4 regions of the Clostridium kluyveri DSM 555 genome follow, and region 2 is predicted to be linked to each of the others. Evidence: riboswitches for the same ligand, from Rfam matches in the RefSeq annotation. Region 2 holds a riboswitch; each other region holds the start of a gene.
The links. Region 2 has a riboswitch for thiamine pyrophosphate ahead of thiT (energy-coupled thiamine transporter ThiT). Riboswitches for the same ligand answer to the same signal wherever they lie in the genome.
Positions count from the first base shown of each region.

Region 1: another riboswitch for thiamine pyrophosphate. It lies ahead of thiC (phosphomethylpyrimidine synthase ThiC); the one in region 2 lies ahead of thiT (energy-coupled thiamine transporter ThiT).
Region 3: another riboswitch for thiamine pyrophosphate. It lies ahead of CKL_RS19960 (hydroxyethylthiazole kinase); the one in region 2 lies ahead of thiT (energy-coupled thiamine transporter ThiT).
Region 4: another riboswitch for thiamine pyrophosphate. It lies ahead of thiS (sulfur carrier protein ThiS); the one in region 2 lies ahead of thiT (energy-coupled thiamine transporter ThiT).

Region 1 covers NC_009706.1:1,879,104-1,886,754, reverse strand. The annotation lists gene glgP (alpha-glucan family phosphorylase) at 1-1,308, shown strand, start outside; gene CKL_RS08740 (glycosyltransferase family 4 protein) at 1,456-2,946, shown strand; gene CKL_RS08735 (mannose-1-phosphate guanyltransferase) at 2,978-5,422, shown strand; gene CKL_RS08730 (hypothetical protein) at 5,531-5,779, shown strand; TPP riboswitch at 5,944-6,051, shown strand; gene thiC (phosphomethylpyrimidine synthase ThiC) at 6,184-7,497, shown strand.
Region 2 covers NC_009706.1:2,071,706-2,079,356, reverse strand. The annotation lists gene CKL_RS10010 (methyl-accepting chemotaxis protein) at 1-985, shown strand, start outside; gene thiT (energy-coupled thiamine transporter ThiT) at 1,026-1,658, opposite strand; TPP riboswitch at 1,725-1,823, opposite strand; gene CKL_RS10000 (lactate utilization protein) at 1,930-2,571, shown strand; gene CKL_RS09995 (Ger(x)C family spore germination protein) at 2,763-3,869, shown strand; gene CKL_RS09990 (hypothetical protein) at 4,000-4,293, opposite strand; gene CKL_RS09985 (GtrA family protein) at 4,849-5,307, opposite strand; gene CKL_RS09980 (NYN domain-containing protein) at 5,458-6,210, opposite strand; gene rbr (rubrerythrin) at 6,761-7,345, shown strand; gene CKL_RS09970 (CidA/LrgA family protein) at 7,643-7,651, shown strand, end outside.
Region 3 covers NC_009706.1:2,950,494-2,958,144, forward strand. The annotation lists gene CKL_RS21600 (hypothetical protein) at 110-232, opposite strand; gene CKL_RS21605 (hypothetical protein) at 400-531, opposite strand; gene CKL_RS14100 (flavodoxin family protein) at 677-1,219, opposite strand; gene CKL_RS20920 (hypothetical protein) at 1,507-1,683, opposite strand; gene CKL_RS14105 (cold shock domain-containing protein) at 2,872-3,027, opposite strand; gene CKL_RS14110 (hypothetical protein) at 3,182-3,538, opposite strand; gene CKL_RS14115 (hypothetical protein) at 3,717-4,109, opposite strand; gene CKL_RS21610 (alpha/beta hydrolase) at 4,551-4,655, shown strand; gene CKL_RS14120 (RBBP9/YdeN family alpha/beta hydrolase) at 4,732-5,112, shown strand; TPP riboswitch at 5,255-5,363, shown strand; partial or broken gene CKL_RS19960 (hydroxyethylthiazole kinase) at 5,455-5,607, shown strand; gene CKL_RS21615 (hypothetical protein) at 5,766-5,888, opposite strand; gene CKL_RS14125 (TnpV protein) at 6,213-6,440, opposite strand; gene CKL_RS14130 (hypothetical protein) at 7,310-7,492, opposite strand.
Region 4 covers NC_009706.1:1,720,274-1,727,924, reverse strand. The annotation lists gene CKL_RS08080 (ABC transporter permease) at 1-1,714, shown strand, start outside; gene CKL_RS08075 (response regulator transcription factor) at 1,782-2,477, shown strand; gene CKL_RS08070 (sensor histidine kinase) at 2,484-3,734, shown strand; gene CKL_RS08065 (PadR family transcriptional regulator) at 4,016-4,351, shown strand; gene CKL_RS08060 (permease prefix domain 1-containing protein) at 4,356-5,327, shown strand; TPP riboswitch at 6,029-6,137, shown strand; gene thiS (sulfur carrier protein ThiS) at 6,346-6,546, shown strand; gene thiF (sulfur carrier protein ThiS adenylyltransferase ThiF) at 6,548-7,348, shown strand; gene CKL_RS08045 (thiazole synthase) at 7,404-7,651, shown strand, end outside.

The DNA.
Region 1 (7,651 bases), 190 kb from region 2:
TGGAAAGTGGATTGCTTTGGCAATTCAGAACTTTATCTGCTGGATACAGATCTTCGTGAAAATTCGGATAGATGGATAACAGGCCAATTATATGGATGGTTTGAAGAAGAAAGAATAGCTCAGGAAATGGTACTTGGAATAGGAGGAGTAAGAGCTTTAAGGGCATTGAAAAAGGATATAGATATATATCATTTCAACGAAGGACACGCTGTCTTTGCTGGGTTTGAACTTATAAGAGAGAGAATTGGAAGAGGAGAAGATGCTCATGAGGCCTGGAGAAACTGCAGGAATAATATTGTATTTACTACCCATACTCCTATTATAGAGGGAAACGAATCCCATGGACTTGACATATTGCAGTATATGGACGCCTATGATGGACTGGATAGAAATTTTATAGCAGAAATAGGAGGAAATCCCTTCAATATGACTGCAGCAGGACTCAGACTTTCTAAAAAATCCAATGCAGTTTCAGCTATGCATGGAAGAACGGCAAATGCAATGTGGAAGGATGTCCATAATAGAAGTGAAATTATAAGTATAACCAATGGAATAAATATAAATACCTGGGGAGATAAGACTATTATAGAAGCCGCTAGAAAGAAAGAAAACCTGTTAGAACTCCATATGAAGAATAAAATTAGGATGATACAGCATGTATATGAAGAAAAAGGAGTAGAACTAGATAAGGATAGTCTGATTATAGGTTTTGCAAGGAGAGCAGCACCATATAAAAGAGGGGATTTGATATTCAGCAATGAAGAAAAGATTTCACCTCTTCTAAAAAGCAAAAAGGTACAGATAATAATATCTTTAAAGGCACATCCTTTGGATTTTACAGGAAAAGAGATAATAAAGCATATTTTAAGCATACAAGAAAAATATCCTCAATCTGTAGTCTTTGTCAATAATTACAATATGGAAAAAGGAGCACTACTCACAAGGGGAGTAGATGTATGGCTTAACAATCCAAGGGTTACTAAGGAAGCTTGTGGTACCTCGGGTATGAAGGCTGCTGTAAATGGAGTATTGAATTTAAGTACATTGGATGGATGGTGGCCAGAGGCTTGTTGGGATGAAGTTACAGGATGGCAGATAGGAAATGGATTTATAGGTAGAACTGAAAGTGAACAGGATATTCATGATGGAAAAAGTCTCTATGATGTATTAATTAACAAAGTTTTGGAAACTTATTATAACGATAAAAATAAATGGAATGAAATGATGGTAGCCAGTGTAAATGCTATGGTGGAAAGATATTCAGCAGATAGAATGATTATGGAATATTATGATAAAGTGTATAAGTAGGTGGAAAAGTAATTATAATAAATATGAACTTAAAATTTCTTATTTTTATAAGTAGGTAAAATCATAAGAAACAAAACTATATCAGTAAATTTTGACAATTTTACTGATAATTTTAAAGATAAAATTTATAAAGAAAAGAGTGATATAATGAAAATTTTAATGATTTCTTGGGAATACCCTCCTAAAACTATAGGAGGATTATCAAATCATGTATATTATTTATCCCATTCTCTTTGTGAGAAGGGAAATGAAGTTCATGTTATTACCTGTGAAGAAGGCAGGGCACCTGTAGATGAAAATGATAAGGGAGTTTTTGTTCACAGGGTTACACCTTATGCTATAGATACACAGGATTTTACAAAGTGGGTAATGCAGCTTAATTTTGCCATGGTAGAAAGAGCTATTAGATTGATAAATGAATGTGAAAAATTTGATTTAATACATGTTCATGATTGGCTTACTGCATTTTGTGCAAAGACTTTAAAATGGTCTTTTAAGATACCTGTTTTATGTACTATGCATGCTACAGAATACGGAAGAAATGGGGGAATAAATACTGTAACTCAAAGATATATCTCTGCTACAGAATGGATGCTTACCTATGAGTCATGGAAAGTAGTTGCCTGCAGTAATTATATGAAAAGCCAGATAAATAAGCTGTTTTCAACTCCTGAAGAAAAGATATGGGTTATTCCAAATGGAATTAATGTGGATAAATTTGACTTTGAATTTGATTGGCTTTCATTCAGAAGAAAATACGCCATGGATAATGAAAAGATAATCTTTTGTATAGGAAGGCATGTTTTTGAGAAGGGAATACATCTTCTTATAGAAGCTGCTCCTAGTATAATAAGTAGATACAATGATTCTAAATTTATAATAGCAGGTACAGGTCCTATGACAGAGGAATTGAAGGATAAAGTCAGATATTTTGGATTGGAAGATAAATTTTTATTTACAGGATATATGGATGAATCAGAAAAGGATAAATTATACAGAGTATCCAGTGCAGCGGTATTTCCATCTCTTTATGAGCCTTTTGGTATTGTGGCTCTGGAGGCTATGGCAGCAGGATGTCCTGTAGTTGTTTCAGATACAGGTGGATTAAGTGAGATTGTGGATCATGGAGATAACGGACTTAAGTGTATAAATGGAAATTCCAATAGTATAGCAGATAATGTAGTTCAGCTATTACATGATGATGCCTTTGCTAAGTATATAAGCGATAATGGAAAGAGTACTGTAAAAGATAGATTTACATGGAATAGAGTAGCAGATCTTACTATGAAAATGTATGATGAAGTTTTAGAAGAAGCCGGTGGTACGGAATGGAGGAAATTAGAGATGGGAAATAATAATGAATCTTTTAGAGAAGATTACAGGTTGTATAAAAGTTTAAATGAGGAAAATAAGGATTTAGCAGAAGTTGCAAGAACTAATCACAATGAACCTGCAAGAGATAATTTTAAAGAGGAAGAGATTTTAGAGTATTATGAAGATCTTAGGGAAAGTAGAGAGGAAGATAGAAAAGAAAATAAAGATAAGAAGGTAAAAGTAGGGGCTGGCGTTAAAAGTAAAAGTCAGACTTCAGGAAGAAAAAGAAGTAGTACCAAAAGTAAAGAAAAAAGCAAGGCGTAAATATTAAAAATGGATAGAGGGTGTGATGGTTGTGAAAGCTGTAATAATGGCCGGAGGAGAGGGAACCAGGTTAAGGCCCTTAACCTGCAACATACCTAAACCCATGATGCCCGTTATGGGTAAACCTATAATGGAATATGCATTAGAATTACTTAAGAATACGGGAATAGAAGATATTGGAGCCACCCTACAATATCTTCCGGATGAAATAATAAATTATTTTGGGGATGGCAGGGATTTTGGGGTTAATATAAGTTACTTTGTAGAAGAGACCCCTTTAGGTACTGCAGGAAGCGTTAAAAATGCAGAGGCATTTTTAAATGATACTTTTATTGTTATAAGCGGAGATGCCCTTACGGACATAGATTTGTCCAGAGCTATTTCTTATCATAAGAGCAAAGGTGCTGTGGCAACATTGGTACTTAAAGAAGAACCGGTACCCTTAGAATTTGGGGTGGTAGTTACAGATGATAAAGGAAAAGTAACTGGCTTTTTGGAGAAGCCAGGATGGGGTGAAGTATTCAGCGACAAGGTAAATACAGGAATATATATTTTAGAACCAGAAATATTTAAATATTATGGGAAAAATAAGAAATGTGATTTCAGCAGTGAACTTTTTCCTCTTCTGCTTAAGGAAAAAGCAGCTGTGTTTGGATATGTGGCAGAAGGTTACTGGTGTGATATAGGAAATATCGACCAGTATATGAAATGCCATTTTGATATATTAAAGGGGTTTGCAAATGTAAATATAAAGGCACAAAAGTATAGCGAAGACATATGGATAGGGGAAGATTGTGAAATAAGTCCCCAGGCTAAAATTTCAACACCTGTATATATAGGAAAGGGAAGCAAAATATATAAAAATGCACAAATAGGCCCTTATACTGTACTGGGAGAGAATAATATTATATGTTCTGATGCCACCATAAAGAGAAGTGTACTTTTTAATAATTGCTATATAGGAGACAAAGCCCAAATAAGAGGGGCGGTACTTTGCAAGAAAGTTCAAGTTAAATCAAAGTGTTCTGTATTTGAAGAAGCTGCCCTTGGAAATGATACTATTATAAAGGATAAGGCCATAATAAAGCCTGGAGTTAAAATATGGCCAAATAAAATAATAGAAAGCGGTACCCTGGTAAATTCCAATATAATATGGAAGGAAAAAGCCTCAAAATCTATTTTTGGGAGAAATGGTATTAGTGGAGAGATAAATGTAGATATAACTCCAGAGTGTGTGTCAAAACTTGGTTCTGCATATGGTTCTGTTTTAAAGGCGGACTCCAGGGTTGCCATAGCCTGCAGTGATAATGGAGCGGCACAGATGTTTAAATATTCCCTGGCCACAGGGCTTTTGTCTATGGGTTTGGAGGTTATGGACTTGAAAAAGATGCCCATGGCCTTTATAAGACAGTCAATTCTTTTTTTTGGAGCTCAGGCAGGAATTTATGTATGTGTAAATAGGAATGCCCCGGAAAAGGTTACTATAATATTTATGGATAAAAATGGACTCAATATAGATAGGGGCATGGAGAGAAAGATAGAAAGCAGCTTCACAAGAGAGGACTTTAGAAGAGTTAAACCAGATAAGTTCAAGCATATGGAACATATATACAATTGCCTAGAATATTATAAAAGACAGCTTGTAAATGGATTTTCTCTTGAAAATATAAAAAATCAGAAGTATAGGGCGGTTCTAAGTATTGAAGATCCTATGGTGCTTGAAGTAATTACTGGAGTTTTAAAGGAACTTAAAGTTGAGGTAAAACTTTATGATAAGTTTGGAGATACGGAAGGATTGGCCCAAAAAGTTATAGAGGATAGTGCGAATCTGGGAATTGAGATAGATGAGGAATGTGAAAGACCGGTTATTATAGATGAAAAAGGAAGTATAATAAAAGATAATCTTTATGATGCTCTAAATGCGCTGGTTATGCTTAAAACCCATGACATAAGAACTTTAGTAGTTCCAGTTACGGCCTCTTCCACCATGGAAAAGCTGGCTAAAATATGCGGGTGCAAATTTATAAGAACCAAAACTGCCCATAAAGTTATATTGGAAACCTACTTGAAAAATACAACGGGTATAAATAAAAGAGATATGGTAAGTGCATATCTTATGACATTGGATGCAGTAAGTGTGTGTTCCATGATTATTAATTTTATGGCAAACTGCAACAGAACCCTTTCACAGATAACATCTATTATACCCAAATATTATACTATGAAAAAGGAAATAAAGTGTCCCTGGAATATGAAAGGGAGACTGATGAGAAATCTGATAGAAGAGAATACTTCAAAATCCGTAGATCTAATTGAAGGGGTAAAACTTAATTTTGAAGATGGATGGACACTGGTAATGCCAGATGCAGAAGAGCCTTTATGTAAGATATATACAGAGTGCAGCGATTATAAAAAACTCAATAAACTTACAGAGGATATTCTAACCCAAATTACTACGATAACCAGTGAATGTTGAAGTAGAGAATTCTAAGGTGAGATTTTCTAAGGTACAGATGAGAAAAGTATTCTTTTATAAGTAAACTCCATCTGAACCTTAGGATCACTTCATAGGGGGATTCATAATATGAATATAAATGAAAAATACATAGAAGCAGAAGAAAAATATTTAAAGTTAAGAGAAATTTTAAAAAGGTGTAGAGAGGAAAATAAAAGAACTTTTGCAGATTTGTCAAGTATTTCTGGTCTTGAGGAGGAGGAATTAAAAAATATAGAAAAAGGTATAGATAAAGATATAATTCATTTTTTGATATATGCAAAAGTACTGGGGATTAATATAAATTTAAGTTATAAGGAAAATTATAAACTTCGCTAAAATGTTTGGCGAAGTTTATTTAGTTAATACTTAGTTATTTTTATTAACTAACTTTAAATTCGTGTAAATAGGCTGACATACAGGAACAAAAGAAAATGATTGAAACTATTTATTACTTGATTAGTAATAAATATTATGGTACATTATAGAATAAGAAAGCTGAATATTATGTGCAGGGGGGCTGGTGTTTCCGGCTGAGATTAAGAAGTTAATTCTTTGACCCTAAACCTGATCTGGGTAATGCCAGCGTAGGAAGTTGTTTGTGTAGGTATTTAAGTAATTAAAGCATAATTCTACGGAATTATGCTTTTTATTATGTTTTTTATCCGAACGGTGCCAGTTCTAATACCTCTTAACATAATCGGTCAGTGTATAGAGAACCAACAATAAAAGGAGGATAAAGTATGAATTTTACTACTCAAATGGATGCTGCTAAAAAAGGAATTATAACAAAAGAGATGAAAGTAGTATCTCAAAAAGAAGGTGTGGATGTAGAAATTTTAAGGGAGCTTGTAGCTGAAGGTAAAATAGTAATACCTGCAAATAAAAACCATAAGTCCTTAGATGCCCAGGGTGTTGGACAGGGATTAAAGACTAAAATAAATGTCAATTTAGGCATATCAAAAGATTGTGCTAACATAGATATGGAGCTTGAGAAAGTTAAAACTGCAATTGAAATGAAAGCAGAAGCTATAATGGATTTAAGTTCCTATGGTAAAACTGAAGAGTTTAGAAAAAGAATTGTAGAAATGTGTTCTGTTATGATAGGTACTGTACCTATATACGATGCAGTAGGATTTTATGATAAGGAATTGAGTGATATATCACCGGAGGAGTTCCTAGCTGTGGTAGAAAAACATGCCCAGGATGGGGTGGATTTTATGACTATACATGCGGGAATCAACAGGGAAACTGCAAAAGTATTTAAGAGAAATAAAAGACTTACCAATATAGTATCAAGAGGGGGCTCTCTTTTATATGCATGGATGGAACTAAACAATAAAGAAAATCCATTTTATGAATACTACGATAAAGTTTTAGATATATGTGCAAGGTATGATGTTACTATAAGTCTTGGAGATGCCTGTCGTCCAGGAAGTATTAATGATTCTACAGATGCAAGTCAGATAAAGGAACTTATAACTCTCGGAGAGCTTACCAAAAGAGCCTGGGAAAAGAATGTACAGGTTATAGTTGAAGGACCGGGGCATATGTCCTTAAATGAAATAGCTGCTAATATGCAGCTGGAAAAAAAGCTGTGTCATGGGGCGCCTTTTTATGTACTTGGACCTTTGGTTACAGATATTGCACCAGGATATGATCACATAACAAGTGCCATTGGGGGAGCAATAGCAGCTGCAAATGGTGCAGATTTTCTATGCTATGTTACTCCAGCAGAACATTTAAGGCTTCCAAATCTAGAAGATATGAAAGAGGGAATCATAGCTTCTAAGATAGCGGCACATGCGGCAGATGTAAGTAATAATATAAAAGGTGCCAAGGAATGGGATTATAAAATGAGTGAGGCAAGAAAAGAGCTTAATTGGGAAAAAATGTTTGACTTAGCAATTGATCCAGAAAAAGCAAGGAGATATAGAAGAGAATCTACTCCAGAACATGAGGATACCTGCACCATGTGTGGAAAAATGTGTGCTGTTAGAAATATGAACAAAGTAATGGAAGGAAAAAATATAAATATTTTAAGAGAAGAAGATTAGAGTGTATTTTAAAATGTTAAGAGCATCTCAACGGCTTGCCCCTAAGACCCTAAGAATCACTTGATATAAATATGTTAAAATATTATGTTAAAAAGTATAGAATCTATAGTAATATAAATATAGTATTTATATTTTGGAGGTATTTAATTGAGTG
Region 2 (7,651 bases):
TGAATTCGGTAAAACAGGAGTAGCTTTAAATACTGCTCTTTTAAATGTAGATAGTCTTATCAAGGATATTATGGCAAATTCTCAGGAAATTAGTGCATCTAGTGAAGAACTTTTTGCAACCGTAGAAGAATTGTCTATAAAAATTGAAAAAATAGATAATTCATTAAATAATATAATTGTTGGAATTCAGGACACAAGTTCCTCCTCAGAGGAAATAACATCTTCTGTAGAAGAAGTTAACTCAGGTATCAATGAACTATCTGAAAAAGCAGAGAAGGGAAGTAATAATGCAAATGAATCTAAAAAAAGGGCAGCTTTGGTTCAGCAAAAAGGGAAACAAGCCATCAAAGAATCTAAAGATTTATATTTCAAGAAGAAAAATAATATGCTGCAGGCAATTAAAGAAGGAACTGTAGTTGACAATATAAAAGTTATGGCAGACACTATTTCGGATATAGCAGAGCAAACAAATTTATTGGCATTAAATGCTGCCATAGAAGCAGCCAGAGCAGGTAAACAGGGCCGAGGATTTGCTGTAGTGGCAGAAGAGGTGAAAAAGCTTGCAGAACAATCCTCTAAATCTGTAACAAATATAAAGGATACTGTTATAAAGGCTGAAAATGCATTTAAAAATTTATCCGAAAATGGCAATGAAGTATTAAGATTTATAAACGAAAACATTCATGGCAGATTAGAAGAGTTTGGAATCATGGGAGATCAATACCAAAATGATTCAAGTTTTTTAAGCACCATGTCATTGGATATAGCAGCTATGTCTGAAGAGATTACCGCAGCAGTGAATCAAGTGAATCAAGCAATGCAGAATATGTCACAAATTGCCGAGCAATCTAGTGAAAATGCAGAAACTATAAAATCCAGGTTAGATGAGACAACTGAAGAAATAAGACAGGTAGCTGTAGTTGCACAAAATCAGGCAGAACTTTCTCAAAGTCTCAATGAAATGGTGCAGAAATTTAAAATTTAATTTCAAGGCTAATGGCCTTAGAGCTATTAGCCTTGTTAGCTCAATTAGATATCATTTTTTTATTTATAATTGTTTCTAAATGTTTTACGGGAAGTACTATCATTATTGCAATACATATTGCACCTTCAACAGCTATGAATATGCCATTTAAGGTGAGAGAATAAATTGCAGGAGACATTCCTTTGGGTGCAAAGCTTCCGAAAAAGATTACTCCAGATATAAAGTGACATATAAATCTTCCCAAAATAGCTAGAAATGTACCTACAATTTTTCTGTTCCTAAAATATCCTGCTATACCTAAGGCCATAAATGGCAGAGGGTAGTCAAATATAACTTGTATAGGATGAAGTATGTATGGATCTAGTATTAAGGTTATAATTCCATATAAAAATCCAGTAATAAAACCAACTTCCGGGCCATAAAGCAAAGCCATAAGAAGTATAGGTACCATGCTTCCCAAGGTTACACTTCCACCTTGAGGAAGATGATATATTCTAAATATTTTAAGTATGGTAGCCAGTGCCAGTGCTATACCTATTTGAGTGACAAGCTGCGTAGTAAATTTAACATTTTTAACTTTCGCCCAGAACAGGATAAAGATAATAACGGCGATTAGTGCAAAAATAGAAGTTGGGTGAGATAAAATCTCTGTAAAATTTTTTATTAAAGACATTAAAAACCTCCTTTACTCAGCTAAGGTGCTAAAAGAGCCGCATTCCATGGGAATACGACTCATTATTTTTCTAAAAATCCGCTTCCCTACGCTGGTGTTATCCAGATCAGGTAGAAGGGTTAACAACTGGTGTTTCTCAGCCACAAGGCACCCCTAGCATTAAGTATTTAATTATTATATAATCATTATAATATATAATATGTCATATTTCAATTATATGAATAGGACAATGTAATAATTATAGTTTGAAGTAAATTTTGGAGGTGGCCTTATGGATAAAAATATTTTCTGGGTAAATGACAAAAAAATAAAAAGAACTATTGAGGCATTGAAAAAGAACAACATGAATGGGTTTTATGTGAAAGATAGACAGGAATTTTTCAGTAAAATAGAGCAGTTGGTGAAAAAAGATTCTGTGGTGAGTTGTGGAGGGTCTGCTACCTTAGAGCAAACCGGTATACTGGAATATCTAAGAGGTGGCAGGTATAAGTTTTTAGACAGGGCAGCAGAGGGTGTAACTCCAGAGCAAAAAAAGCAGATACACAGAGAAACTTTTTTTGCAGACGCATTTTTTACTAGTGTTAATGCCTTAACTGAAGAAGGAGAACTGTTTAACGTAGATGGTACAGGCAATAGAGTAGCAGCTATGCTCTTTGGGCCTGATAAGGTTATTGTAGTCTGTGGAGTAAATAAAATTGTAAAAAATCTAGAAGAAGCCATAGAGAGAAATAAGAGAGTGTCTGCTCCTGCCAATGCCAGGAGACTCAACTGCAATACCCCCTGTACTACTACAGGCCGTTGTATGGATTGCAGCAGCAAAAGTAGAATATGTAACGAGTATACTTTAATAAGGAACCAACTTGATGATTCGAGGATTTACGTATTTATATTTAATGAAGATTTAGGATATTAAATTTATCTGAAATATACAATTAGCTTAATGTTCCCAGCGTCTTAAACCATCGAAAATACCGCAGTGTTCATATATATTTGAATACTGCGGTATTTCTGGTTATGACAGTAAATCAAGTGATTTAGTCGGATAAATATTTCAATAATTTTAGGGAATTATAAATATAAATTCGATTTTAAAAGGTGATAGTTATGAATAAATTCAAGGTTTTCTTGCATATTGCTGTAGTTATAATATTTATTTTGTGTTTTTTAGGCACAAGTGGAATGCTTGTAGAAAACATGGAAATACCAGTGGGAGTGGGAGCTGATATAGAAAAGAGTTCTAATAATATATCTTATAGTATACCTCTTTTAGTATATTCTTTTGAAAATGTAAATCAAGTAATGAGTACTACTATTATTGGAAGTAATGGCAATTTAGGACAGACAATTCAAAATAGACAATTAAAAGAGGGAAAAAAATCAACTTTAGGGCTTAATAGAGTATTTTTATTTAGTGAAGAAACTGCAATGTTCGGGATAAAAAATTTTTTAGATATATGGGTAAAGAATCAAGCTACAAATGACAGGGCGTTATGCGCAGTATGTAAAGGAAAAGCTGAAGACATATTCAAATATAAAACTAAAGAGTACTCTAATGCTGCGGAATATATTGAGGGAATGATAAAAAATCTGCGTGAATACAACTTTTTTTCTATGCAGTATACTGCTATGGATTTAATAGTTAGAGTGGATGCAGAGGGAAGAAATGTATTATTACCTTATATAGAGTTAAAGGATAATAGCATAGAAACTACGGGTCTTGCCATATTCAGAGGAGATGTTATGGTGGGAAAAGCGGATATGAATGAAACAAGGATAATTAATATTTTAAAGGAAAGCAGAGTTAGGGGAATATTAACATTACAAAAGGATTCAAAACATTATATAAATTGTTATGCATATTCAAAAAGAAAAGTTAAATGTTATGAAGAAGATGGAAAATATAAATTTATAATATATTTAGATATACAAGGGAACATGATGTCCAATGAATTATACAGCGATTTATCTTCAAATCCTCAGCTATTAAAAAAATATGAATCAGATATGAGAAATTATGTAGAAAAAAAAGCTAATGAAGCTATAAAAAATATTAAATGCAAGTATAAAACGGATGTTTTAGATTTGGGTAAAATTGCAATATCAAAATATGGAAGAGGTACCGGTACGGATTGGGATAAAGTGATATGCGATTCTGAAATACAGGTTAATGTGAAATTCAAGGTAAATACTGAAGGCAGGGGAGATTATTAATATATATCAATTTGATTATGAAATACTTTTTAAATCGAGGGATATTAGAATTTATGTCACACGTAAATAATATTTTACGTGTGACTAAATAATTATTAGATGGTTATTTTAATTTAAATAGATGTTAATTTTATTTTGTACAGTTAACTCCTAAATTACTAAGTGCTGAATAATCAAAGTTTCCACAATCGTAGTTTACTCCATTGACATTTATACAATTAGAAGATGTGGTGCAGTTTTTAGAATCTTTGCAATTAGTAGGGTCTGTACAATTATTTGATGCCGTTGAAGGGCATGAAGATTGACAGAGCAGGGATATATTTTTTGCATCGGATGCATGAACACTTGTGGCAATTCCTGTATTTAATAATAATGGTGCTGCAAGTATTAAAGCTGAAAGCAATTTGTGTTTGAATTTTAACATTTTTAATTCCTCCTAATTTCTATTATCATAATAATTTTTAATTTGTTTTTCACCTTTAGATTTCATTTTCAGAAATTTAGGCTTATCTATGGTTGTTATATTAACAGTATTTTTAGGGTGTATCATTATTAAGTTAATGGATTTAAAGGGGTAAAAATGCTTTAAAACAAATTTGATCATTATATATAATAAGCTGTCAAGGAAATTTAATTATATATAAACTAATTATGGTAATATATTTTTTGGAATACATACAATACAATGGAAAATAGCTATAAAAATCACCTTATTTTATAAGTGTATGAAACATAGTAATATACAATGATAAACATGAATATATGTGGAACCCAATTATAAAAATACAAATAATCATATATATAAAATGAAATATAAATTTTTTCATTAAATTAAAAACATACACTTTTTTAAAAAATGTAAGAATACTATTGGTATAATTAACATATTTTATACTTAAAAACCATTTTGCAGAAATTAAGAGAAAATTTTTTAAGAAAAGAATAACTATGAAGGAATTTATTTCATAAGATTTAAATTTTATGCTGCCTTTTTAGTAGTATGCACTGAATTTATAAATCTGCCAAAAACCCAAAATCTATATCCTAAAAAGTTAACCCCTTGAGCTAATACCATAGAAATAATTTTTGCTAAGAGAGAATTGAAAGAATTATCCATTAATATACTTAATCCTATTAAGCTGATACTCAAAGAGGCAGAGTTAACTGCAATGAATTGAATAATTTCCTTTAGTGTTTTCTTTTTTACTTCTGTATCCTTAAAAGTCCAGAATTTATTTAGAATGTAGCTGTTTAAGGTACCGCCACCATAGGAAACTATCTGACTTATAATATAGTTGACACCAAACAGACTATTTAATATACAAAACAGTATAAAATCAATTATAGTGTTTAAACCGCCTACACAACTGAATTTTGTAATATGTCTAAATTTTTTACTATTCACAAAGGTATTATAGATATTTTTAATAATAGTCATATATATTTCACCTCTCCTAAATTTATATATTTAAATAATAACAGGAGAATGTAGCGAAATAATGGCATAATTATGTTAAAATAATGTGATTTTCAGATTGTAAAAGTTAGGTATAAAACTTAATTTATGCCTAACTTTAATCAATTTCTTTCAGTCTTTATTTCTAATATATTTAAGACTTATACTTGGATTACTGGTCCTTATAGATCTAATTTCAAAATGTTTTAAGGAAGACACAAAAGGAGTAAGTTTTGAGTAACCGTAGTTTCTGGTATCGAAGTCTGGATATCGTTTATTAAGGGTACTGCCCACTTCACCTAAAAATGCCCAGCCATCTTCATCGGATATTTCGGTGATAATAGTTTTTATGGCTTCTATTAATTTATCCATACTTGTCATTCCCACCTTTGGTTCTTCCTGTTTTTGGGACTCTTTGTTATTTGTATTTTCAGCAGGTTTTGAAGCCATTGAAGCCAATACTTCAAGGTATTTAAATTTTTCGCAGGCAGATATAAAAGGGGTAGGGGTTTTCTTCTCTCCCATGCCAATAACAAACATACCCGCTTCTCTTAAGCGTGCTGCCAGCTTAGTAAAATCACTATCGCTGGATACGATGCAGAACCCATCAACATTATTTGAATAGAGTATATCCATAGCATCAATTATAAGAGCGGCATCTGTTGAATTTTTTCCTGTAGTATAACCATATTGTTGTATTGGACTAATGGAATAATTGAGCAATACATTTTTCCATGAAGCTAACTGAGGCTTGGTCCAGTCACCGTAAATCCTTTTATAAGTTGGCGTCCCATGATTTGAAATTTCATCAAAAATGTACTTTATATATTTTTCAGATACATTATCAGCATCGATTAAAACAGCAATTTTTTTATCTTTATCCATGATCTATCTCCTTCACATCTGAATATTTTTGAAACTATTTTACCATAGACCTGTATAATGAAAGGCTCTTCAATAATTATATATCTATTATAATACACATTATAAGTATATCAGTTTTTTTATTTATAAATTTTTAAAAAATATAAATAATATTTCTTATTCAATTGAATATTTATTAGAAGATTATATAGGAAGATTGTAATTAATATTGATTTGGCGATTCTTGTGAATAATCCCATGATTATTTTGATTTAAAATAGTATTTCTTGTAGAATTATTTTCATATATGTAGTAATATAATACATACATATATGTCACTTTGAAACACCTTGTATTTAGTTTCATATTAGTTAAACTAATATAACTATTTAAGGGTGTTTCCGATTTTTTGTTTAAATATTTTGTACATTTTATAAGAATAAGGGTTAATATGTAAATTAAGATGTTTATAATAGTTGAATATAATGTAAATATATTATAAGATATTATTATAACCACAAATCAAGAAAAAATTGTTTAATAATAAAATTTATTTTAGGAGGTAATTTTTATGGCATCTTTAAAAGGTACAAGAACCGCTGAAAACTTAATGAAAGCTTTTGCAGGAGAATCTCAAGCAAGAAACAGATATACTTATTATGCGTCTATTGCTAAGAAGGAAGGATATGTCCAAATTTCCAATATATTTTTAGAAACTGCGGAAAATGAAAGGGAACATGCAAAGAGATTTTTCAAATTTTTAAATAATGATCTACAAGGGCAATCTGTAGAAATAAATGCCTCTTATCCAGTTTCTCTGGGGGATACTAAAACCGTTTTAAAATCTGCTGCTGCAGGGGAAAATGAAGAGTGGTCCCAGCTTTATCCTGCATTTGCTGATGTAGCCGATGAAGAAGGATTTTATGCCATAGCAGTGGTTTTTAGAAAAATAGCTGAAGTTGAAAAACACCATGAAGAAAGATATTTAGAATTACTTAAAAATGTAGAAAATGGTACTGTATTTAAGAAAGATGAAGTAGTTAAATGGAAGTGTTCTAACTGTGGATATATTCACGAAGGAAGTTCAGCACCAGAAGCTTGTCCTGCCTGTGCACATCCTCAAGCATATTTCGAGATATTTACAGAAAAATATTAATAGTTTATGTTTAAATAAAACCTGCACCATAGTTACAGTGCAGGTTTTTACTATATTTAGTATGATTAATATAGTCTTGCAAGTAAATGATATCATTAAAATAAATTTTATTCAATAATAAGTTTAAGAAATTTGTATTAAATCTAAAAATAAGGAATTTACATAAAATACAGTATATCAAAAATATTATTAATTCTATATTGGCATAAAAATCAGAAGGAATATAGAGTTTTGTGTAGAAATAAATTATTTATAGTGGAGGGATTAAATAAAACATAAAAGTAAGTAGGTGGTATAATGAAATAT
Region 3 (7,651 bases), 880 kb from region 2:
CTTTTTCATCACAATATCCTCCTTACTAATAAAATTATAGCATTTATTTTTTAAAAGAGGAATTTAAATTACTTACATTTGTTTATATTATCTCCTAAATGTTTTGGTATTATTTTGAATAATTATTATTATTAGAAAGCGAAGTGATAATTATGTCTGTAGATTTAGATGAAATACTATTTAATTCTTTTACTTTCGGCTGTGCTTGGACTTTTTCTTCAAGTACAGCCATTCTTTTCTCCAATTCTTTAATTCTCTACTCCATTTCTTTATCCAAATATTCTATTTCAATGCAGTTATTGCTAGTAGCAATCTTAACTTTTTTGATATCTTATTGCCTAAATCATACAGCTGTTTTCGTATTTTCTTTTGAAGCTTTAATAATGATATCAAATGATCCTATAGTATAACTTTTAACTTTCTCTGATTTATAGCTCTATTACTAGAAGCCCCTTGATCTTTCATTGCTACTATTTTATCAGTTACAAAATATTCTAATAAATATACTCCAAACTCCATTGTAATTTCCATAAGCTCTTCATTAATCTTTAAGAAATGTAACTTGCTTATCTATTCAGTATGGATCAAATATGATGTAGAATCTACTGTATCTCCAGACATTTTAGAGCTTACTTCTGCCATAAAATTTTTCAAACCTCTTTCAAACGTCAATTAATTACGATTTAATAAGTCTGAATCCCAAATCAAATGCTTTTTGCAAATCCTCAGCTGATATTTTTTCGACACGATTGGATTTTTCTTCTTTATCCGGCATTAGATAAACGTACTTTGAATAATCATCAAATTGAACGGTATTCGTTAAAGTCAATAGTTCACAACTACCCAATGTGCGGCCCATAATTTCCACAAAACTAGTTAAAGTATCCTTAAACCCTCTTTCAACATAAATTTCATCATTGACATTCATTGCTGCAATTAAAGCTGTTTTAAAGTTTTTTGGTTTAGGATCTGTAGACATACCACCATAATCAAGGTATTGAAAAAGCAATCTGTCTGTAAATGAACGCATTTGCCCTGATAGATTTCCATAATAAATAGGTGAACCAAGCACAATAACATCTGACTCCTCAATACTTCCCAGTAAAGGTTTAAGATCATCATCTACCACATAATGCCCATAAGATTTACTATTTTTAATACTTCCAGAAAGTGAGATTCGTGAATTTAGTACATTAATTCCTGGAATGCAGGATCTCAAAGCATGGATAGTATCTCAAAACCTGCCATTTGTGACAAGTAACAAGATTAGCAAGAAATTCCGCACCTTCCTTACAACCGTGTTGACCATGTATATAAATATACAGTTGACTTGATGGACTTCCCCAAAGAATGGCGGGTATCTTATCAATCATAAAGCGTTGTATTTCTGTAAAATCCCATACTAGCTATTTTACTATGATAAAATAACTAGTATGGAACTATTTTTGTCACCCTACTATTTTAAGTCTTCCTCATAAGCCTTAGCTATTTTATTACCATTTACATTTACTGTTCCAGCTCATAAGCCTTAGCCTTTTTATTACCACCTAATGAACTAGTGTCTATGTCAACTAAATCTCCATTATAGATCTTCTTTGAGTTTGTTTGAACTCTTTCAGCTGAGTTTCTCTTAAATTTAGCTACTTTACCTGGTGCTACTAAATTATCATTGTTACGTGCCATAACAAACACCTCTTTCTAGAGCAATTTTAAATGCTATACTTAAAGTTTGTGCATTTCTATAAAAAATACTCTAGGTAATTGGATGATTTTTTGAAAAATAAATATAAAATGTTTAAAGTTGGATACAATAGTTAATATCACAAAAATACTTTAAATTTCACTCATTATGTTCTAATCGCTGAAAGCCCTGGACTTAGCCTAGAGCTTTTATTAATTAGAACCTTTATTTTAAAATATATTTATTATATATTGAGTCTTAACAGCGAATAATATTGCTATTACAATAATATGTTAAAGTGAATAAAGCACTAACCGTTATAAATACGGCATATGCGGCAGCCGAACTTTTAATATGTATATATCCCCCTTTGATATATATCCAAGTCCAGCTCCTAACATAACACCCATTTATACCAAAAATTTTTGGTCATACTTTCTATCAATGAATTAATCGTGTTACTTATATCTTCTGATTTATTATAGACCATTTCCCCACTTTATGTATTTCTTTAAAATATTCCTTAACACTGGTTAAAATCTTTAGCTGAAAAGAATAACATTAACTTTTCTCAAGTCATACAGACTGCAATTAAAGAAAAACTTAATATTAATGGTTGAATTTAAGAGATGTGTAAAAACCTACACATCTCTTTTCGATAAAACAAAATAAGCGCCCTAAATGACGAGTGCTACTTTTATATAACATTATTTTTTGAAGGAGATTAATATTATACTGTCCTGTGGTAGTTGCATTTGAGTTTTAAGTATCCTGCAACTACAGACACCAGTTTACATTCATGCTTAGGGGGCATTAATTTATAAACTATTTATTTAAACTAAGGTTATTTCCTTAGGACACTTATAATTATATATAGTATTTATCACCGTTTAACGTTATATTTATTAACTTTTTGCAATAAATTTTACCATTGTATGAATAAAATAGAAGATAACCCTCACCCACGCAATTATGTATTTTACATTTAAAATCCTAATCCTTATATAATCCTTATATAATTATTATATATTAATCATATATATTAGTTGTCAAAACATTATGTGATTTAACCTAACATGAAAAATAAGCACTAGTTTCCCCAGTGCCTATCTACGACATACACATATACTTAAATGGCATAAAAAGTAGACTTAAAGTATATTTTCTGCTTGTGGTCCTTTTTGTCCTCTTCATTCGTCAAAAGAGACTTTTTGACCCTCTCCAAGTGTTTTATAACCTTCTGAATTTATTTGAGAAAAATGTGCAAAAATATCTTTTCCATCTTCTCCTGTAATAGATCCAAATCCTTTGTTTCCATTAAACCATTTAACTGTACCTGTCCATATAAGTACCTCCAAAATTTTATTTCTTAAACTCCCTGTAACAACCATAATACACTAAATAAAATTTCGATAATAATAAATTCATATATTATTAAAGAAAAAATTTCTCCTTTAAAAAAGAGAAATATTTAATAATTACTTAATGTACTTTTATATTTCAATTAAACTTGCATAATTTATTATCCCATTCGGATATTGCAACATAATCAAGAGAATTATCGTAGAAAAACCATTTAGATATAGCATGTTTTAACCTGAATGCCTCATTATGATATTGAAGCATATCATTGAATTTATCATCAGAATGCAGATAAGGATTATTTCTATCCAGCTCTATACTATATCTATATCTGAAAAAATTACTACCATCCTCATTCTCAAGAAACATTTCAGGATTAGTAGTTAAAAATAATACTTTCTTACCTGTAATATTTTCTTTTCCAAATCGCCTCTTTTCCCCCAGTTTTGGGACCAACTTGCTGTGTTTTTCATTTGAGAAATGATAAAGTATCATTCTTTTACACCTCGTTTCACTTATAATATTATCACTAATTAGTACATATGTGTAATAAAACTTACTAAAATGATATAAAAACACTACAAAAACAAAGTAAGCTATAAAAGATAACTTTACTTTGTTTTTTACTTTATACCCTCCTAACTATTTTTTATAAACTATCAGGAAGTGCATACTAAACTCCCCTCTTTGTTATCTTGTTTATTTTATGTAATAAATCCTTATCCAATGAGAGCATATTTTGAACTAAGCCTTCTTCTATGTCTAATATCTGGTACACTATAATATCATTGCCACTATCTAAGAAGGCTGTTAACATTATATTTTCATTTTCCAGCTCCTCATATTCTGCATAAATTATTTTTTTATTTGTAGAAGGCAGTACCTCGCTTAATTTTTTCTTTAATCGTTCCTTGGATTTAATATTTTTATTATACCCATCTACTGGTTCAAAATGACTTTCAGCACTCTTATGTCTTTTCATGTCCATAATTTCACTACAGTCATTACAGGGGTACTTGCCTCCGTCTATATCTTCAAATATACATTTTCTACATCTTGTCTTCATAATTTTACCCCCTCACTTTAAAGCATTACTAGGGTAAATTTTAACATAAAAATTGTAGAGTATACAGTGATTTTGACGAATTGGTGAGGTTTGCACGTTATGGTTTCACTTGGGTAACTATAAGTAAAAAAATAAAGCCTGCATTTTGGAGGGTACAGGCTTATTATCATACTTTATTTATAGATTCTTCTATGTACGACTTTTTCATTTAAGTAATATTGCTTTTACAAAATTTGTTATCTCCATAGCATTAGAAAGTATACTTACGGGATGGGTAAACATAGTAAAAGGTAATAGCCTAAAATCATTTTAATTATGATATAATTGCCATTAGTTAAGTCAACACAGTAAACTGCTTAATTCTCTATTAATAATTAACAAAAGGAATACAGATATTCTGGATGGTTTAAACTATTTAAATAAAATAGATGGGGTGGTAAAATGAATATAAAGTTAGTTCCTGGCCTTAATAACTCCGGAACAGATCATTGGCAGAGCACTTGGGAAAAAAGATATGGCTTTGGAAGAGTAAATCAAGAGGAATGAGATTATCTGGTATATAATGAATGGGAAAAAACCTTAATAGGAAAACCTTGAAAGAGATAATCAATGCGGTACAGTATTGATTGCTCCCAGTCTTGGTTGCTTACTCACCGTCAAAGCCATTCCTAAAATACGAAAATATTTGAATGCAGTCTTTTTGGTGGCTCCGCCAAATCCTGATGACAAACAATTTCCAAAGTTTTTAGCTTCTTTTGGGTCTTTACCTGAAGTTAATTTAGAAGTACCGGGAATGCTGATATACAGTGAAAATGATCCGTATTCTTCTTCTATGTTTTGTATACAGAAAGGTAAACAGTGGGGCTTTGAAACAATATCTGCTGGTAGAAAAGGTCATATAAACAGTGAATCCAATATAGATGATTGGAGTGAAGGCTTCAACTTATTTCAAAAGCTGTTAGAAGAGGTTGAATTAAATAATAGGGCTAGAATGGATAATTGAAATAGACATTAGCTTGTTGGGTGTAGTTCTTCTTCTTCCACAGCTCGGAACACTCTAAATTTATAGTATAATTAAAAAATATCAGCAGCTTGCTGTCAGTTTGACATTCGCCTTTGCTTGTGCTAAAATACTTTCCAAATCGAATAACGGACAGGGGAGCTTGTGAAACGGGCTGAGAGGAAGTTTATAACTTCGACCCTTACACCTGATGTGGATAATGCCACCGTAGGAAAGGTCTCTGTTGCTATTATCGCGCGGAGAACGCTCATCGGGCGTTTTCCGCTATTTTATTACCCGGCAAACTAAAAATTAAAGACTGAGGATTCAAATATTTTTGGAACAATGCTTGAAACTGTGCATCAAAAGGTTCCACTCGTACACTGTATCACAAACTACGTCACCGTCAACGACTGCGCAAACCTGCTGCTATCCTGCGGTGCATCCCCCATTATGGCCGACGATGAAGCGGAAGTGGAGCAGATTACGACGCTGTGCGCGGATCATCGACGCCGTGTATTGCTTAAGCGGCGAAGAGCTTAACAGAGGGACAAGCTATGAAATTCGATAGGGATGTGCTGCGCCTGCATGCGGTCGGTCGAAATTGTAATATTATGCTCCTTTGGGGTCAGGTCAGGTTCGGCAGAATCCCAAAGCTACACTAGCAACTGACTTAAATCCTTGGCAAATTTTGTTCTAGTTGTAGTATAGAAGGTTACTTTCATGACAAAATCTTCTACTTCTTTAATTGAAGAAACTGAAAAATAGCGAAAGAGCATGAATCACCAGCCACTCTAAATCATGCTTCACATTTTGGGTAATCTACTATAAATGATGGTGCTAATTCGTAATTAAAATTTTTTAAGGTGACTTCAATGATACATTTGATCGTTATTCCTAGTTTCTCTTTATTAATTTTTATGGTATATCCTTCTATGATACCTGAGTCTTCTAACTCGCTCTGCTATGAAAAAAAGGAACACCAAACACTCTAACTGTGTTTGGCGCCCCCTTATGCCTAGATACAGATAAGTTCTAATATTACAATCTCATCCTCAATCATCTATACCTTCATGGAAACTCGGGTGCGCTCCATCATATCCTCATCCGTCAGTGGATGGAGATTTTAGGTAGTCAGAACGAACTTGTTCCGCCATATCAAAGGCAGTCTTATCAATAGCTGTACAATGTTGTGCCAGTTTGCCGGTCAGAAGAAGTTTCCGATACATCTGTGATCTTTGTTCGTGTAGATAGTTTAGTCGCAACAAGCTGTGTTTCCCTAAATCCTTAAGTTTATCTTCTCCATCAATTTCAATGTTGGGATATAACAATCCATCAATTTCCGTATATCCAAATTAAACCTTTCCATGAAGCAAATCCTCCAACAAAGATTATTTACAATTCATCGGTAATCGTTTGGCTGTTGTGCTTAACAATTATTGATTTTCGTAAACATCCTTATTGAAAAACTGCTAATTAGGTGGAGAGTTTTTGTTTTCCTTGTAGATAGTCTAAAATCATATATCGACGCAAACTGTAGACAAAATAAAGTTTCAATACCATTCTTAGTTTGATTATCATTTCTACGGCTACCTTCTGGAAGCCTTTTTTACATTATTCTTACATTAATATTATTATACTATTCTGTGGCGTCTTTGCAATATAAATATCCTATCAGAATCAATGAAAATACAACGATAAGACTGTTTAAAGATAAATTCATAAAACCGTTAATTAAACCAAATGATAGAATTAGAGAGGAAAACCTGATCCAGTTACAAAGTTCTTAAGTTTATGCTGTTGTGATTAGCTTGTGGTTTTTAGTTTCAGTCACTAAAGTACCTTCAACTCGTTAAAACATAATCAAAATAAGCAGGGTACTTTCCCTGCTTATAGTATTATACCTAAAATAGATTTGGTAGCTAACCCACAAATACCTAAAATTGTCATTCCGATTCCAAGAATCATTCCTGTAAATAATTTAAACATTGTTATCACCTCAAAAATAGCTTTACCAAAAATACTATCTTTATACAAAAAATATTTGTAATAGAGATAGTATGAATAGCAAAATACTATGTTGTCTCCTTAATATAGTTTTAATATATTTTAATCTATAAAAGCTCTGGCAAATACCAGGGCTTTTATCTTTTCTAGGAGTAATTATACATTTGATCTTTTTCCATTAGTATAGAATAAATTAAGAACTTTTATTATTGGATAATAATTCAATCTTTTTGTCTACCAAAATAAATCCTATTCCTGATATTAAGCCTGCTAAAGCTCCTATTATAGTAGCTATTCCTATGTTACCGCGCACAACACAACCCACTATTATTCCAGCAATTCCCACAATGATAAGAATTATTCCTATGATTTTCATTTATTTCTCTCCTCCTTTCAATTATTACATATAAGTACTTCTACAATAATATGTATATTCCTGCTCAATATTCCAATTTTATATAAAAAAATAAAGCCCCGAAAAACCGGGGCAATAATTATTTCTATGATGTTGTAGTTATAACTACATCTGCAATAT
Region 4 (7,651 bases), 350 kb from region 2:
TGGACTTTTGAGGGCCGTGGGAGCCACACCTTCCCAGATAAGAAAAATAGTTTTGAGAGAAGCTTCCATAATAAGTATTGTGGGGATTCCGCTGGGACTTCTAGGGGGAATATTTGCAATGTTTGTGGTAAGTAAAGTATTTAGCATAATGTCAGATACACTATTTGGGGCTTTAAAAATAGTAATTCCATATTATGTACTTATTATAAGTGTTCTGGTAGGATTAGCAGCTGTATATGTATCTGCATTTATTCCTGCAGGATCTGCAGGGAAAGTGTCACCTTTAGCTGCCATAAGCAGTAGGGCGTATATATCAAGGGAAAAGATAAATAGAAACAGGGGAAGAATACTTAAAAATTTTTTAAATGTGGAAAGTGTTATGGCATTTAAAAATATAAAAAGAAATAGGAAAAAGTTCAGGGTTACTGTTTTTTCCATGGTAATAAGTATAGCCTTATTTATATTTTTCTCCTCTTTTATAAGTATGATGCAAAATTTCACAGAAGCTCCGTCTGAAAGTGATAAAATGCATTTTCAGGTTATTGGTATAATTGATAAAAGTGGTGATAGCTCCCTTAAGACTGATATTATAAATAAAATAAAGAAAAATGATTTTGTAGATAAAGCATATATATCTTATGGAACCTATTCATCGAATATTTTTATTTCTGATGACAAAAGAAACAGCTATATAGTTAAAAACGCACCTGAAATATATAAAAAAGTAAATTTTGAAAATCAAGATATGAATTCTCTGGATACGGTTATTGACATATATGACAAGGATAAAATGACGAGTATTAAAAACTATATAAAATATGGTAAAATGGATACTGATTACATGAAACAGGAAAATGGAGTTATCCTAGTTAAAAATAATATAATAACTGTAAATAAAAAATATTATAATGGGCCAATTGTCAGTTTAAAAGTTGGTGACAGCTTTTATATAAATAAAAACATAATTTATAAGGGCATGACTGGTGAAGATTATACGGAAGAGAATAATGGTTCCAATTTAGCAAATTACAACATGGTTAAGGTTAAAGTGGCAGCTGTAGTGGAAAGTGAACCTTATTATTTTTATAATGGTGATAATAGGGCTTTCCATATAATAATGACAAAAGATGTTATGAAAAATATAACCGGAAAAGATACAGATAACCTCCCAATTAAAACAGCAGATGTAACATTGAAAGATGAGGAAAATGAGGATAAATTTAATGAATTCATACAGCCCTTATGTGATAGTAATGGGGCAAAATTAAGAGATATAGTTAAAATAAATCAGTCAAGGAGAGCGGATTCACTTCAGCTTTTAATTCTTATGTACGGTTTTATAGCTGTAATATCTTTCATAGGAGCCGTTAATATAATAAATACTATAACTACAAACTTGACTTTAAGAAGAAAAGAAATAGCCTCTTTAAATGCGCTTGGCATGACTTATGAAAATATAAGGTTTATGATTTTAACAGAAGGAGTTCTATATGGATTATATGGTGCTTTTTATGGAGGAATTGTAGGAAGCCTAATATCTTATGCATTGTCTTTTTCCATGAGGAAAATTATGGATTTTACATGGACTATCCCATGGAATATGATATTTATTAGTGCAATAGCTGCAATACTTATAGGACTCATATCTGTAATTAAACCTCTATCAAAGATTAAAAAAGAAAATATAATAGATGTCATAAGAGAAGAAGATTAGTTGTAATCTATCGGATGATTATTACAACACATATTTTAAAATATAATTTTTAGTGGAGGTGGCTAATTTGAGTAAAATATTGCTTCTTGAGGATGATAAAGCACTGGCCCTTGGAATTGAATTTACACTTATGGATGAAGGATATGATGTTGTAAAATGCTCATATGCTCGGGAAGCAGTAGAGGCTTTCAATAGTGAAGTTTTTGATATTTTGGTGTTAGACATAATGCTTCCAGATGGAAATGGATATGATGTATGTAAATATGTACGTAAAAAAAGTCAGGTTCCAGTTATATTTCTAACTGCCTGTGATGAAGAAGTAAATGTAGTTTTAGGACTGGATATAGGAGCAGACGATTATATAACAAAACCCTTTAGGGTAAAGGAATTTGTATCTAGGATTAAAGCTATTTTAAGGAGAACAGAAAGTAATAATTATAAGCCTAAAATATTTAGATGCAAAGATATAGTTTTAAATGCAGAAACATTGGAAGCCTATAAAAAAGGACATGATTTAGCACTTTCCATGCAGGAATATAAGCTTCTTTTACTATTTATGAATAATGCCCAAAGGGTCATGAGTAGGGAAGAGATATTGGATAATTTAACTGATGGAAGCGGGGAGTATTTTGACACAAATACTCTTTCTGTGTATATAAAAAGGATAAGAGAAAAGATAGAACAGGATTCTTCAAATCCTGAGTACATAAAAACTAAAAGAGGCTTTGGGTACCAGTGGGATATAAAAGTTGAAAGGGAGTAAAATAATATGATTTTGTATTATGAAAATCCGGAAATTAAGAGGAGTTCATGCATTATATTGATTCTGGCAATGGTATTTATAGCAGTGAACTCTTTTATTCTCCATAGAGGTTATGAAATGGTGAAAAAAGATTATATAAATAACAATGCAGCTTTAATAGGAAAAATAGTAAGAATTCACCCCGAACTTGAGGATGAAGTGGTGCCCGTAATAACAAAGGAAAGCAGCTTAAAAGATGTTGAATTTGGAATAAAAATACTGAATAAGTATGATTATAAGGAAAATTTAAATATAAACTTATTACCTGGATTAAAAGAGGATTATAGTACTTTGAGTAAATCTATGCTTTTTTCTATGGCATGTTTTTTTGTAATTGTATTTTTAATAAATAGCATGGAATATGTAAAAATGTATAGAAAGCTGGAGAGTCTTATGTTTGCAGCAAAAAATGTAATAGATTACAATTTTGATGTAGGTATTTATGAAAATACTGAGGGTATATTTGCAAGGCTTGCTCATACATTTAACAATATGAGAACTATTTTAAAAAATAACTTAATTCAAATTCAGAAAGAAAAAAATTTTCTAATAAACACCCTGTCAGATATATCCCACCAGATAAAAACTCCTATTTCTTCTTTGATAATATATAATGACATACTTTTAAATAGAAAAATAAATGAAGAAAAGAAAATTGAATTTTTAAGGATTAGCCAGAATCAGCTAAATAGAATTCAGTGGCTTGTAAAGAGTTTGCTTCAACTTGCAAGACTTGATGTAGGAGCAGTAAGATTTGAAATAAAAAGTAATGATATAAATAAAACTGTAACAGCTTCTATAGAATCACTTAAAATAAAGTCAGAAAGTGCAGATGTTAAAGTTGAATTTTATCCTGAAGAGAATGAAATTATGGTTAATCATGATCCAAATTGGATAAATGAAGCTATTATAAATATAATTAAGAATGCCATTGAGCACACTAAACCAGGTGGGAAAGTTCAGGTATTTACGGAGAAATCTCAGGTATGTTCTAGAATAATGGTTAAGGACAATGGCGAAGGAATACACAGGGAAGAAATTAAACATATATTTGAGAGATTTTATAAGGGAAGAACAAATAGAAGTGAAGAATCTATTGGAATTGGGCTGGCACTTTCAAAATCCATAATTGAAGGAAATCAGGGCATGATTAATGTAAAAAGTAAAATAGGTAAAGGAACTACCTTTGAGGTTGTTTTTTTAAATAGGTTCATTTGATTTATCCATATATCAAAAATTAAGAGGATTATATATAATAAATTATATCAATTATTGAAGAAAGGAATGTGTATGATTTCTGATTTTTTACTGGTAGGAGGAATTATTTGTGCCGCTATAGTTATAATGGTGGTTAAAGATAAAAAATCAAATAAATAACATTCTATATTAATAGCACACAGAATTTAAGATGCTAATATTTTTTAAATCTAAAAAAGTACTTTATCTGTCGTAGTAATTGTGTTATAATAAAATTACTACGACAGATAAAGTAAAATGAGGTGAATTCTTTGATAAGTAGTGATGTTATCCGGGGATATAATGATATAATCATTCTTTTTATGCTTTTAGAGGATGAATCTTATGGATATGAAATATCAAAAAATATCAGAAGGTTATCTGAGGATAAGTATATTATAAAAGAAACTACTCTTTATTCAACATTTAATCGACTTGAAAAAAATAAATATATAGAGTCTTTTTATAAGGATGAAACCTTTGGAAAAAGACGTACTTATTATAGAATTACTCCTCTTGGTCGAGTGTATTATAAAGAAAAGTGTCGGGAATGGGATTTGACAAAAGAAGTAATAAATAAATTTATCAAGGAGAGCTAACAAAATGGAAACTATAAAAAATTATTTGGACAATGTATTTGCCGCCCTTCCAAAAACAGATGAACTATTTAAACTAAAAAATGATTTATTGATTAATATGGAGGAAAAGTACAATGAGTTAAAAAGTGAGAAAAAATCAGAAAATGAAGCTATTGGTATTGTAATTTCAGAGTTTGGCAATATTGATGAATTAATCGGTGAACTTGGAGTTAATCTTCATGAAGATGAGATGAATTTTCCAACTATTACTGAGGAAGAAGTAAAGAATTATATGACTATGAAAAAACAAACAGGTATATTAGTGGGAATAGGTGTGTTTTTGTGTATTACAGGTACTGCTTTATTAATATTAATTACTACTCTTGTAGATGAAGGTATTATTGGCAGAGGATTTTCTGAAGATACAGGATATATGATTGGCCTTATTACATTATTTGTTATGATCGTACCTGCAGTGGCTCTATTTATTTATTCCGGTATGAAGTCTGAGAGATATAAATATTTGAAAAAAGGTTTTAATGTGCCCCTTTCTGTAAAATCCCTATTGCAGCAGAGATATAATGGTTTTACATCAACTTATATGGTATCTTTAATACTAGGTGTGTGTCTTTGTGTTTTATCTCCAGTTTCAATTTTTGCAGCATCTGTTTTTGGCGATACTGCGTCTATCTATGGAGTAATTGTCTTACTTATTATAATAGCAATTGCTGTTTTTATATTTATATATTATGGAAGTATTAAAGAAAGTTTTACATTTCTTTTAAGGATTGATAATTTTTCAAAAGAAAATGTAGAAAATAATAAAGTTATTGGTGCAGTTGCTGCTATACTATGGCCTTTGGCGGTGTGTATTTTTTTAGTTAGTGGGCTTGTTTTTAATAAATGGTATATTAATTGGATTATATTCCCTATAACTGGTATTTTATTTGGGATGTTCAGCTCAGTTTACAGTATTATCAAAAAACGAAAAGATTAATATTTCATTTTCTTTTATGGTGATACAATTAATATGTAAACTTTCTCATTAATATAAGTGATTGTATTTACGAGGAAAAAGATAAATATAGTTGCGATGGCTAATAATAAATATTCATGGATAAATAAGGTGCAGTTATAGTATAGATTTTAATTTGAGAAATTTTGAGAGGACTGAATAGATTTTTCGTCCACCTCCAATAGTGTAAAAAAACTGGGGGTTCGATGAACTTAAAAAATAAGATTTAATAAGGGTTTGTGATTTTTATTAACACTTCATTAACATGTTGATATTTTCATAAACCCTGTTATAATAATATATAAATGGGATTTTAGACTACCTATAAGGAATTGAAACCTATAGGCTCATTAGTAAGTGACTCAATGATTTTGGTTCTATGCATATAATAAGTTTAATGATAAATTCTCAGCTGTTTGAAACTAGGTAGTATCATCATATGCAGCTTATATTTCCCAAGGTAAGTACTTTACCATATTTAGCTTCGTTGTCATATTTGGAACTTCTTAATCCTGTACTCCATATTTTTTAAATTCCCAATAATTTTGTTTTGCCATTATAATATCTTCTTAAAAAATAAAATTTGTATTGGAATTTACATGATACATCTGTAAACAAATTATTCATAAACTTGATTTCAAATCCATATTGTGATAAATTGGTATTATAAAAAATTAAAATTTAATATCTTTAAGGGGAGTCTGTATTAACAGTCTGAGAATGGGATGTTATCCCTTACCCTCATAACCTGATTTGGGTAATGCCAACGTAGGGAAATACGGTTTGTTATCACAAATTCCTTATGAATTTGTGATTTTTGAATTATTTTTGTTAACATTGTAGTATTTGTTTTTTCAGAAGGCTATAATGCAGATTATAATTTAACAAATTTAAATTTGAAAGTTATGAGGGAGCAATAATGCTTCCTTTTTTGTTTAAGCACTTTCGTAAATAGCATATCGTTGGTATTTCTCAATTAATTTTAGAAAGGAGGAGAAAAATGATACTTCTTGTAAATGGAAAAGAATTAGAAGTAGAGGACAATATTAGTGTCATAGAGTTGCTAAATAGTCTGGAAATTAATTTGGATATCGTTGTAGTTGAAATTGATTTTGAAATAATTCCCAAAGACAAGTATTTATCAACAAAGCTTTCTACTAATTCAAAAGTTGAAATAATACGTTTTGTTGGAGGTGGCTAAAATGATTATTTATGTAAACGAAAGGAAAGCTAATATAAAGGAAAATACGACAGTCTACGAATTAAAAAAATTAATGAAAAATGATGCAGATATAATTGTATACAATGGTTTTATCATTAAAAAAGATTATACTTTAAAAGAAAAAGATAGAGTAGTATTTATAAAAAGAGGTGAAATACCAAAAGAAGACGAAATGGAAGCAATGCTTATGGCAAGGCATACACCTTGTGTACACCAGAAAATAAAAAGATATACCGTTGGAATTGCAGGACTTGGAGGATTAGGTTCAAATGCAGCTTTATCTTTGGCAAGGGTAGGAATAGGCAAATTACTTTTAGTTGATTTTGATGTAGTAGAGCCAAGCAATTTAAATAGACAGCAGTACTATATAAAACATTTAGGTATGAAAAAAACTGATGCATTGGAACAAATTATAAAAGATTGTAACCCATATGTGAAAATTGAAAAGGCAAATATATATTTAGATGAGAGCAATATTGTAGAAGTTTTCAAAGATGTAGATATAATAGTTGAAGCTTTTGACAATCCTAAGTGCAAAGCAATGCTTGCAAATATTTCACTGAGTAAACTAAAAGATAAAAAAATTATTGTGGCATCAGGAATGGCAGGATATTTTTCAAGCAATAAAATAAAAACTAAAAAAATAAAAGATAATTTTTATCTGGTTGGTGATGGTGAAAATGAGGCTAAACCTGGATGTGGACTAATGGCCCCAAGAGTTGCTATAGCTGCAAATCATCAGGCAAATGCAGTATTGAGAATTATTTTAGGAGAAGAGTAAATTAATAAAGATAAGTTTTAATTATCTATAATAGATTGTGTTGGAGGAAATAAATATGGACAATTTAATAATTGGTGGAACAGAAGTGAAAAGTAGACTTTTTATTGGAACAGGTAAATATTCATCAAATAGTATTATACCTAGAATATTGAAAAAATCTAAATCTCAGGTCATTACTATTGCATTAAGAAGAGTTGACATCACTTCAAAAGAAGAAAATATGTTAAATTACATTAATAAAGATTGTATATTACTGCCTAATACATCAGGAGCACGAAATGCAGAAGAAGCCATAAGGTTGGC